2 regions of the Idiomarina sp. 28-8 genome follow, and region 1 is predicted to be linked to the other one. Evidence: predicted binding sites of a transcription regulator. Region 1 holds the regulator's gene; the other holds the start of a gene.
The links. The regulator NrdR, encoded in region 1, represses ribonucleotide reductase genes. The targets are predictions, from matches to a motif close to AAACACNANATNTNGTGTTT.

Region 1 (4,877 bases):
CACTGTCAGGTTGTTCCTGCCCGCTAATCATGCGGAATAAAGTGGATTTACCCGCACCGTTTGGACCGATAATACCAACGATAGCGCCTTTGGGGACGCTAAAGCTTAAGTTATCAATGAGCTGGCGCTTGCCGTAAGCCTTGCTTATAGCGTTAACCTCAATAACTTTATCGCCTAAGCGAGGGCCTGGTGGAATAAACAGTTCGTTGGTTTCGTTACGTTTTTGGTAATCGCCACTTTGTAGTTCTTCAAAGCGGTTAAGACGTGCTTTGCTTTTCGCCTGGCGGCCTTTCGGGTTAGTACGTACCCATTCCAGCTCTTGCTTAATAGTACGCTGGCGTGCTTTTTCAGAACGCTCTTCCTGCTCCAGGCGCTTTTCTTTTTGCTCCAGCCAGGAGGAGTAGTTGCCTTCCCACGGAATGCCGTAACCACGGTCCAGTTCAAGGATCCAGCCCGCAACGTTATCAAGGAAATAGCGGTCGTGGGTAATCGCAACCACAGTACCATTGTAGTCGTGCAGGAAGCGTTCAAGCCAGGCCACCGATTCTGCATCCAGGTGGTTGGTCGGCTCATCTAGTAACAGCATGTCAGGCTTCGACAGCAACAGGCGGCAAATGGCCACACGGCGTCTTTCACCACCTGACAAGTTACCGATTTTTGCATCCCACTCCGGCAGGCGCAGTGCGTCTGCAGCACGCTCAAGAATGTTGTCGATATTATGCCCGTCTTTTGCCTGCAACAAGGCTTCAAGCTCACCTTGCTCTTTTGCTAAGGCGTCGAAATCTGCGTTTTCGTCGGCATAAGCGGCATAAATTTCGTCAAGCTTAGCGAAGGCCTCTTTTACATCTGCCACAGCCTCTTCAACGGTTTCTTTCACCGTTTTATTTTCATCTAACTGAGGTTCCTGAGGCAGATAACCAATTTGGATACCTGCTAACGGACGGGCTTCGCCTTCGTATTCATTATCAACACCCGCCATAATGCGTATTAAGGTCGACTTACCAGCACCGTTAACGCCTAAAACACCAATTTTGGCGCCGGGATAAAACGACAGAGAAATGTCTTTTAAAATCGTTTTCTTGGGGGGAACAACTTTGCTCACCCGCGACATTGAATAGATATATTGCGCCATAGCGACGTAAAATCCTTCTTATCAACAAAAAAGTTACTGCATAGTTTACTGTTATTTACGGACATCCCCAAACTTTGTTGTGCTGAACTAGGCACTCATTTGTGTTTTAAGGTAAAATAGCGGGCAAATTAAGACCATTTAATGATTTGGAGAGCTGTAATGCTGAAATCTGAGATGAACATTGCCGACTTTGACGCGGACTTATGGCAGGCGATGCAGGGTGAAGTTGAACGTCAGGAACAACACATTGAGTTGATAGCATCGGAAAACTACACCAGTCCGCGGGTAATGCAGGCTCAGGGGTCACAACTGACCAACAAATACGCAGAAGGCTATCCGCACAAGCGTTACTACGGCGGCTGTGAGTTTGTTGATAAAGTAGAAGACTTGGCTATTGAGCGGGCAAAAGAATTGTTCGGCGCCAAGTATGCAAACGTACAACCGCATTCCGGTTCTCAAGCCAACACCGCTGCCTTTATGGCAATGATGGAAGCCGGCGATACCTTTCTTGGTATGAGCCTGGCTCACGGCGGTCACTTAACACACGGCTCTGGTGTGAACTTTTCGGGCAAACTTTACAATGCGGTTTCATACGGCCTGGATGAATCCACCGGTGAAATTGACTATGCCGAAGTTGAAAAGCTGGCGCTGGAACATAAACCGAAAGTTATCGTCGCAGGTTTCTCTGCGTATTCAGGCATTGTTGACTGGGCAAAATTCCGTGAAATTGCCGATAAAGTTGATGCTTATTTAATGGTTGATATGGCGCACGTAGCGGGTCTGGTTGCTGCCGGCGTTTATCCGAATCCTGTACCTTATGCTCATGTTGTCACTACCACTACGCACAAAACTCTGGCGGGTCCTCGTGGCGGTTTGATTATTTCCGGCAGTGACGACGAAAAGTTACACAAGAAATTAAACAGTGCGGTATTCCCGGGTAACCAGGGGGGGCCGCTGTGTCACGTTATCGCTGGTAAAGCGGTGGCTTTTCAGGAGGCGTTGCAGCCAGAATTTAAAGACTACCAAAAGCAGGTGTTAGTGAACGCCAATGCCATGGTAAAAACCATGCAGGCGCGCGGTTACAAAATTGTGTCGAACGGCACTCAGAATCATTTATTCCTGGTCGACCTTATCGACAAAGATATTACTGGTAAAGACGCCGATGCGGCTTTAGGTAAAGCGTTCATTACCGTTAACAAAAATGCGGTTCCTAATGACCCGCGTTCACCTTTTGTCACTTCAGGTCTGCGTTTAGGCACGCCGGCAATTACTCGCCGCGGCTTTAAAGAAGCTGAGGCTGAGCAGGTCGCCAACTGGATTTGCGACGTGCTGGATGACATTGCTGACGAAAGCAAAATTAATGAAGTTCGCGAGCAAGTAAAAGCGTTATGCGCTAAGTTTCCGGTTTACGGTTAATTGCTATCAGTTGTAGAGCGCACATAAAGGAGTCAGGCAATGCATTGTCCATTTTGCGGCACACAGGATACTAAGGTTATCGATTCGCGATTGGTTGCGGATGGTGCCTCGGTTCGTCGCCGGCGTGAATGTAATCATTGCAAGGAGCGCTTTACAACCTTTGAAACCGCTGAGCTGGTTATGCCGCGGGTTATCAAAACTGATGGTTCCCGCGAACCATTTAACGAAGATAAACTCCGAAATGGATTGCTGAGAGCGCTGGAAAAGCGGCCTGTGAGTCTCGAGTTGATGGAGCAGGCTATTAACAAGATTAAATCCAGTATCCGGGCAACCGGTGAGCGTGAAATAAGCAGTAACTTCGTCGGCAGTCTGGTAATGGAAAATCTCAAGCAGATAGACAAGGTTGCTTACGTTCGTTTTGCTTCTGTTTATCGCTCGTTTGAGGACATTCGCGAATTTGGTGAAGAAATAGCGCGCCTTAATGACTGAGTTAAACCCGCAGTACTTTGACCATCAAATGATGCACCGTGCGTTAATGCTGGCACGGCGTGGGCTGATGACGACCAGGCCGAACCCTGCGGTTGGCTGTGTCATTACTCTCGGGACTGAAGTTGTTGGTGAAGGCTGGCATCATCAGGCTGGCGAACCTCACGCTGAAGTACATGCTTTGCGCGCGGCAGGGCAAAAAGCTAGGGGCGCAACGGCTTATGTCACGTTGGAGCCATGCAGTCATATTGGTCGTACACCGCCTTGTTGCGATGCGTTAATTGAGGCCGGAGTAAAACGTGTTGTGGTTGCCATGCAGGATCCAAATCCACGGGTCAGCGGTAATGGTATTCAGCGTCTGAAAGCTGCGGGTATTTCTGTGGACGTCGGTGTACTGCAATCGGCTGCGGAGAGTCTGAATCCGGGGTTTATTTCCCGAATGACACGACAACGTCCATGGGTAACCCTAAAAATGGCAACCTCACTGGATGCAAAAACGGCGTTGTCAGATGGCCGCAGTCAATGGATAACGTCCTCTGCTGCCCGCAGTGATGTGCAGTTTTTTCGGGCACAGGGCGATGCCATACTGAGTGGTGCCGCAACGATTCTGGCTGACGATCCTAAATTGACGGTGCGTGTTGACCAGTGGCCAAAATCAAGGGCACTGCCTGAGCCATTAAAACAGCCGGTACGTATTATTATTGACAGTCAGCACCGGGTGAATGATGAGGCCAGAGTTTTTGACTCTCCGGCGCCGGTTTGGTTAGTGCGCACAACTCCCGGTAAACCCAGTCGCCACCCACATTGTCATGAATTAATTATAGCCGCAGACTCTAACGGTAAAGTGAGTCTGCCGGCACTTATGGTTGAATTGGCTAACCGCGAAATTAACCAGCTATGGACTGAGTGTGGGGCAAATTTGGCGGGCGCTCTTATTCAGCAGCAATTATGCGACAGATTGATGATTTACAGTTCGGGTCAGTTATTGGGTCATCACGGACGTTCGGTTATCGACATGAACGAGCCGTTGAATTTAGCTTCAGCACCAAGATTTAAAATTATTGATCGTCGGCAGGTAGGCCCAGATCAACGCTTGGTAGCAGTACCTCATACACAAGATTAAAGGGTAAAGCGTTATGTCACTGCATAGCACAGAAGAGATTATCGAAGATATTCGTCAGGGTAAAATGGTTATCCTTATGGATGACGAAGACCGCGAAAACGAAGGCGATATCATTATTGCAGCCGAGTGTGTGACGCCGGAAACCATCAACTTTATGGCGCGTTACGGTCGTGGACTAATTTGCTTAACGCTGACTGAAGAACGCTGCGAGCAACTGAACTTACCGTTAATGGTGGATAAGAACAACGCACCATACGCAACAAGTTTTACTGTTTCGATTGAGGCTGCTGAGGGTGTAACCACAGGTATTTCCGCGGCGGACAGAGCGAAAACCGTGCTGGATGCTGTGAAAAAAGACGCCAAGCCCGAAGATTTAGTCATGCCGGGACATATTTTCCCGTTAAAAGCGAAGTCGGGTGGGGTATTGAACCGTGCAGGCCATACTGAGGCGGGTTGTGATCTTGCGCGTTTAGCTGGTTTTGAACCAGCCTCCGTTATAGTGGAAGTACTGAACGAAGATGGCACCATGGCGCGCCGCGCTGATCTTGAAGCTTTTTCTGAAGAGCATGGTATAAAAGTCGGCACCATTGCCGATTTAATCGAATATCGCTCGATACAGGAAAAAACCATAGAACGGGTGGCTGAATGTAATTTGCCTACGGCATTTGGCAAGTTCCGGTTAATCACTTATCAGGACACTATTGATGAACAGGTACATTA
Region 2 (4,877 bases), on a different contig from region 1:
AGCCGACATTAACAGAGCGGTAGTCAGGTTGTCCGCAATAGGCGAAATGAAAAACGCTAAAAAACCGGTTATCCAGAAGAGCTTTCTATAGGTAAAGCCCTTTTTCATCAACCAGGCGCTGAGCGCATCGAACAAGCGTCGCTCTTCAAGAGCATTGATGTAGGTCATTGCCACCAGCAAAAACAACATCAGCTCTGCGAACTTTAATAAGTTTTCCCGGAACGCCTCTTCCGCCAGAACGGCATTGTCGCCAGTATAAACAAACCCTATGAGGATCCAGATAACCCCTGCCGCAACCAGCACAGGCTTGGATTTTCTCATGTGCAGTTTCTCTTCACCCATCACCAAAATATACGCAAGAATAAAAATGACGATGGCGGCGTAACCAACGGTCGATGAGGTGAGATCGATACGGTCAGCAGAGGATTCTGCAGCCAGTACTGATACCGAAAACAGCAGCGAAATGACGGTAAACAGCAATCTTTTCATAGCGTTTTTTCAGTGCAGTTCAGAACCCAAAGATAAACTGCACCAACTCTCCTTGTTGGTTGGTGGTTAAGAATGAAAGTGGTTGATTATTCCGGCAGGAATTTTCGCGCGGAGATTACCACAAAACTCGAATTCTGAGAGCTACAGAAAGAGGGAAAACTCATCCCTCTCTGTAATCATTTTGTGCCACTTTAGCTTGCTCGGCGAAATACCCTATTGGATTGTGCCGCACCCACAGCAACCTCGGCTGGCTGCTTGCGATGATAATGACGCAAATGGTGCTCTTTTCGACGGCCTGCACTAAAAGCAGACACTCGTTTTAAGTAACCAATAACCCGGGTTCCGTAGTCAATGTCCTCAGAGCCACAGCTGGAACATTCGCTTAAGGTGCGTTTATCAATCTGCTCGCAGGCGTTACAAATGGTAATTTTGACGTTAATGCAGAAGTAATTACAGCCCGTTTTCGCGGCAATATTGAGTAACGACAAATAGCCTGAGGTGTTGAGCTTTTCATCAAGGTTCAAATGCAATGCCGAACCGCCATCCAGGTATTCAATCAATTCTTTTCCGTGAAGAACCAGTTTATCCAGCGCATTGGCATCTTCGTCTTCTACGGCATAAAAGTAGGAGTTGTAGCAGTCACGGCTCACTTTATAACCGTCAGATCGGTCCCACTTGGCGTTCTTCACACCCAGGTTTTCTGCGGGCACAAACTCGGTGTTAAACATATATCCGTATTCTTTTTTAGCGGCCTTGTTTGCGTCATAAATCACTTTTAGATGGCTTTGCACAAAGTCTTTATAGGCCTCGTTGTTTCCCGCAGTAATGCCCTGAGATTCAGCCGCTTCAACCATGCCGTTAATACCAATAGTCAAAAACTGCTTGTCCAGGGTAATAAAGCCCGCGTCGTACACGGTTAATAAGCCCGCTTTCTTGTATTCTTCCATCAACTTTCTGTAAGCCACCTGATATTTGTGAATTTTGCTGACTTCTTCCTCTAAATCTCTGCCATCCTGCACCAAACGGTTCATGTTCATGGTAATGACATTAATAGAGCCTGTAGCGACACCACCCGCACCCAGGGTATAAGAAAAGGTATTGTCGCTAATTTCGCTGCGTAGTCGGCAACAGGAGGCTAACGAGTCGGCATTGTCAGACAAATAAACAAAAAAGGAATTGCCATTTGCCATTTCCCCGGCGATTTTTTCGGCAAACAACTGATCTTTGCATTCTCCCTCGTTGGTCAGCATAGCAACCGTCACCACCGGGAAGGTCAATATCGTTTTTTCCCTTTCCTTATTAAACCAATCCAGGAAGAAGTCCTGTAGTGCACTCACCGAGTTCCACTCTGGTTTAGTGAAGTCCGCAGGGAAAACAAACTCACCAAACATACTGTCAAAGTAATGCTGGTCGTAAATAGAGATATTCCAGAACACACTCTGGTAGCCGCGTGCTGCCGCAGGCTGATTCAGCGCATACACCACGTGCTGCAGATGGTTTTCAATCTGGTGACGATGGGTATTTAAATAATCGTCGCCGTAGTCTTTACGGGCAAAGTAATCAAAGTAAGTTAAGAACTCGACCGTGGCAACGGCTCCGGCAAACTGCGAGCTCACCGCAAAAACAAAGTTAACAAAGGTGCCGCAAAACGATTCCAGGTGCTTGGGTGCCTGAGATTCACCGCCCAGCTTGGTTAAGCCATCACGTAAGAACGGGTACATAGTGACCGAAACACAGTAAGGTTTAAGGCTGGTTTCGTCATGCACGTAAATTTCATGGTCTTCAATTTGACGAACGTATTCTTTTGCCAGCTCGTTACCAAAAAGCTCACTGATTTTATTGCTGACTTGCTTACGGTTAACCTGCACAAAAAAGTCTTTCATTAACTCGGCTTCAAGCGTTGCTATATTCTTTTGTGTGACATTGGCGTTGGCATCCATTTTCGAGCCATCGGCCGCGTTTTGAGCATGCAGATACTCGTGAATGAAATCGACTTTGCCAGTGACTTGTTCCTCGTTTAAGCGCAACATAATTATTCTCCTGTTTGAAACTTGCAGTTCAATAACTGCCGGGTCCGTAAATCATAAAAGCGTTGGTTGGTGGTTGGGCTTTCCAGCCCGCCCCGGGCAGCAATCCACGGCCCGGTTTTTAAGTAAGTCAGTTGTTCGCGAAGGGATATAGAGACGCTTTCATAGCCTGTATACAGGCAGGTCTCCAGCCCTTCGTTTCGTACTTGCTTTAATAGTTTCAGTAGTGCTGTGGGCTGCCATTCACCGCCCAGAAATAAAACACAGGTTATTAACCCACGGTATTTTTGCAGCTGCTGTGCCAGATGTTCCTGCGTTAAAGGCGACCCGCTTCCCACCGGCCAGCTATCCACACTGTGGCAGCCTTTACAGCCAACCGGACAGCCGGTAATGGTGTAGGCTAAGGCAACTTCTCCCGGCACTTCTTGCCAGACAACTTGCTCCGCACTGTAATGTAGGCTTGTAGGGGAAACCGGCATAAAACACCATATATTGTTATTAATTTAAAAATAATCACTACATATTGTGCTTCAGCATAGTTAAGTCTGTTTCGGGCGCATTGATCCCGCTCAAGATTTAAGCGAGAAGAAAGAAATGACAGGAGCCTTAAAGAGATACCCATTAAAGGGTAGAAATAACCTTTAGGGTACTTTTAACCATAAAAGTAAAAACAACCTAATAAACTTAAGTCATAAATACCCTTTTAAAATTAAATTCCTTATTTATCAAAAAATTAAAATATGGCCTCAATATTGCACTTAGGTAAATGCATAGCGAATTAATAAAAATTCTCTGCTCATAAATCTATGGAGTAACAATATGAAGCTGTTCAGCATCAAGGAGGTCAATTATGGCCGGTTATCGTAAGCTTTGGTGGACGTTAATTGCGGTTCTCGCAATTACCTTTGGACTTTTAGGGTATTTTGGAACGGAAGTTTACCGGGAAGCTCCGCCTATTCCGGATAAGTTCATGAGTACCAATGGCAAAGTCATTGCAACCGAAGAGTCTGTTTTAGACGGGCAAACCGCCTGGCAGTCTGTTGGTGGCATGCAACTGGGGTCAATTTGGGGGCACGGTGCTTATCAGGCGCCCGACTGGACAGCTGACTGGCTACACCGCGAACTTCTGGCCTGGCTGGACATTCGCGCCAACGAAGTCTTTGGTAAACCCTACGAACAGCTAGCGGGCTCGCAGCAAAACCAACTAGAGTACGAGCTAAAAGAAGAGTATCGGACCAATACTTACGATAAAGCTTCAGATACCGTTATTCTAAGCGAACGACGCATTCAGGCCATTGAGCAAACCGGCGAGTATTACTCAAAACTGTTCAGCGATGATCCGGAGCTACGCCCTACCCGCGTTAACTACGCCATGAAAGAAAATACGCTTCCTTCAGAAGCACGTCGTGCGGTAATGAACGACTTTTTCTTCTGGACAGCATGGGCCGCGTCGACAGAACGTTTTGACTCAGATATTACTTATACCAACAACTGGCCACATGAAACCTTGATAGATAACGTGCCTAGCGCGGAAAATATTATCTGGTCAATTGTCAGTGTTATTCTCTTAATTGCCGGTGTTGGCTTCTTAATCTGGGCATGGGCGTTTTTACGTCAACACGACGAAGAAGACCCTGTTGCTCCAGAGCATGACCCCATAGCCAAAATTAAGCTCACGCCGTCACAAAAAGCCTTAGGTAAATACCTGTTTATTGTGGTTGCGTTGTTCTCGCTACAAGTTTTACTGGGTGGCTTAACCGCACACTACACAGTCGAAGGACAGGAATTCTACGGCATTAATATTTCAGAGTGGTTCCCCTACTCTTTAACCCGTACCTGGCACATTCAGGCCGCTATGTTCTGGATTGCCACCGGGTTCCTGGCTGCTGGTTTATTCCTTGCCCCAATTATTAATGGCGGTAAAGATCCTAAATATCAGAAACTGGGTGTCGATATCCTGTTCTGGGCACTGGTTCTGGTTGTCGCAGGTACCTTTATCGGTAACTGGTTAGCCATTGCGCAAATTATGCCGGAGCACCTTAACTTCTGGTTAGGTCACCAGGGCTACGAATACGTCGACTTAGGTCGTCTATGGCAAATTGGTAAGTTCCTGGGTATCGTTTTCTGGCTGGTACTGATGATGCGTTGTGTTGTCGGTGCATTTAAAGTCAAAGGCGATAAGAACCTACTGGCGTTATTTACCGCTTCGGTTGTTGCCATTGGCCTGTTCTACGGTGCCGGCTTCTTCTACGGCGAGCGTACTCACATTTCTATTATGGAATACTGGCGCTGGTGGATTGTTCACCTGTGGGTAGAAGGTTTCTTCGAAGTTTTCGCAACTGCGTCACTGGCCTTTATTTT

Region 2: nrdG (anaerobic ribonucleoside-triphosphate reductase activating protein) is a predicted target of NrdR. The motif match lies at 3,028-3,047, and genes of this name have one in related genera.

The regions. Positions count from the first base shown of each region.
Region 1 is NZ_DF266794.1:61,764-66,640, reverse strand. It holds gene ettA (energy-dependent translational throttle protein EttA) at 1-1,132, opposite strand, end outside; gene glyA (serine hydroxymethyltransferase) at 1,292-2,548, shown strand; gene nrdR (transcriptional regulator NrdR) at 2,588-3,037, shown strand; gene ribD (bifunctional diaminohydroxyphosphoribosylaminopyrimidine deaminase/5-amino-6-(5-phosphoribosylamino)uracil reductase RibD) at 3,030-4,157, shown strand; gene ribBA (bifunctional 3,4-dihydroxy-2-butanone-4-phosphate synthase/GTP cyclohydrolase II) at 4,171-4,877, shown strand, end outside.
Region 2 is NZ_DF266789.1:634,502-639,378, forward strand. It holds gene nhaD (sodium:proton antiporter NhaD) at 1-489, opposite strand, end outside; gene nrdD (anaerobic ribonucleoside-triphosphate reductase) at 681-2,519, opposite strand; gene nrdG (anaerobic ribonucleoside-triphosphate reductase activating protein) at 2,522-2,995, opposite strand; gene RJ32_RS03225 (nitric-oxide reductase large subunit) at 3,367-4,877, shown strand, end outside.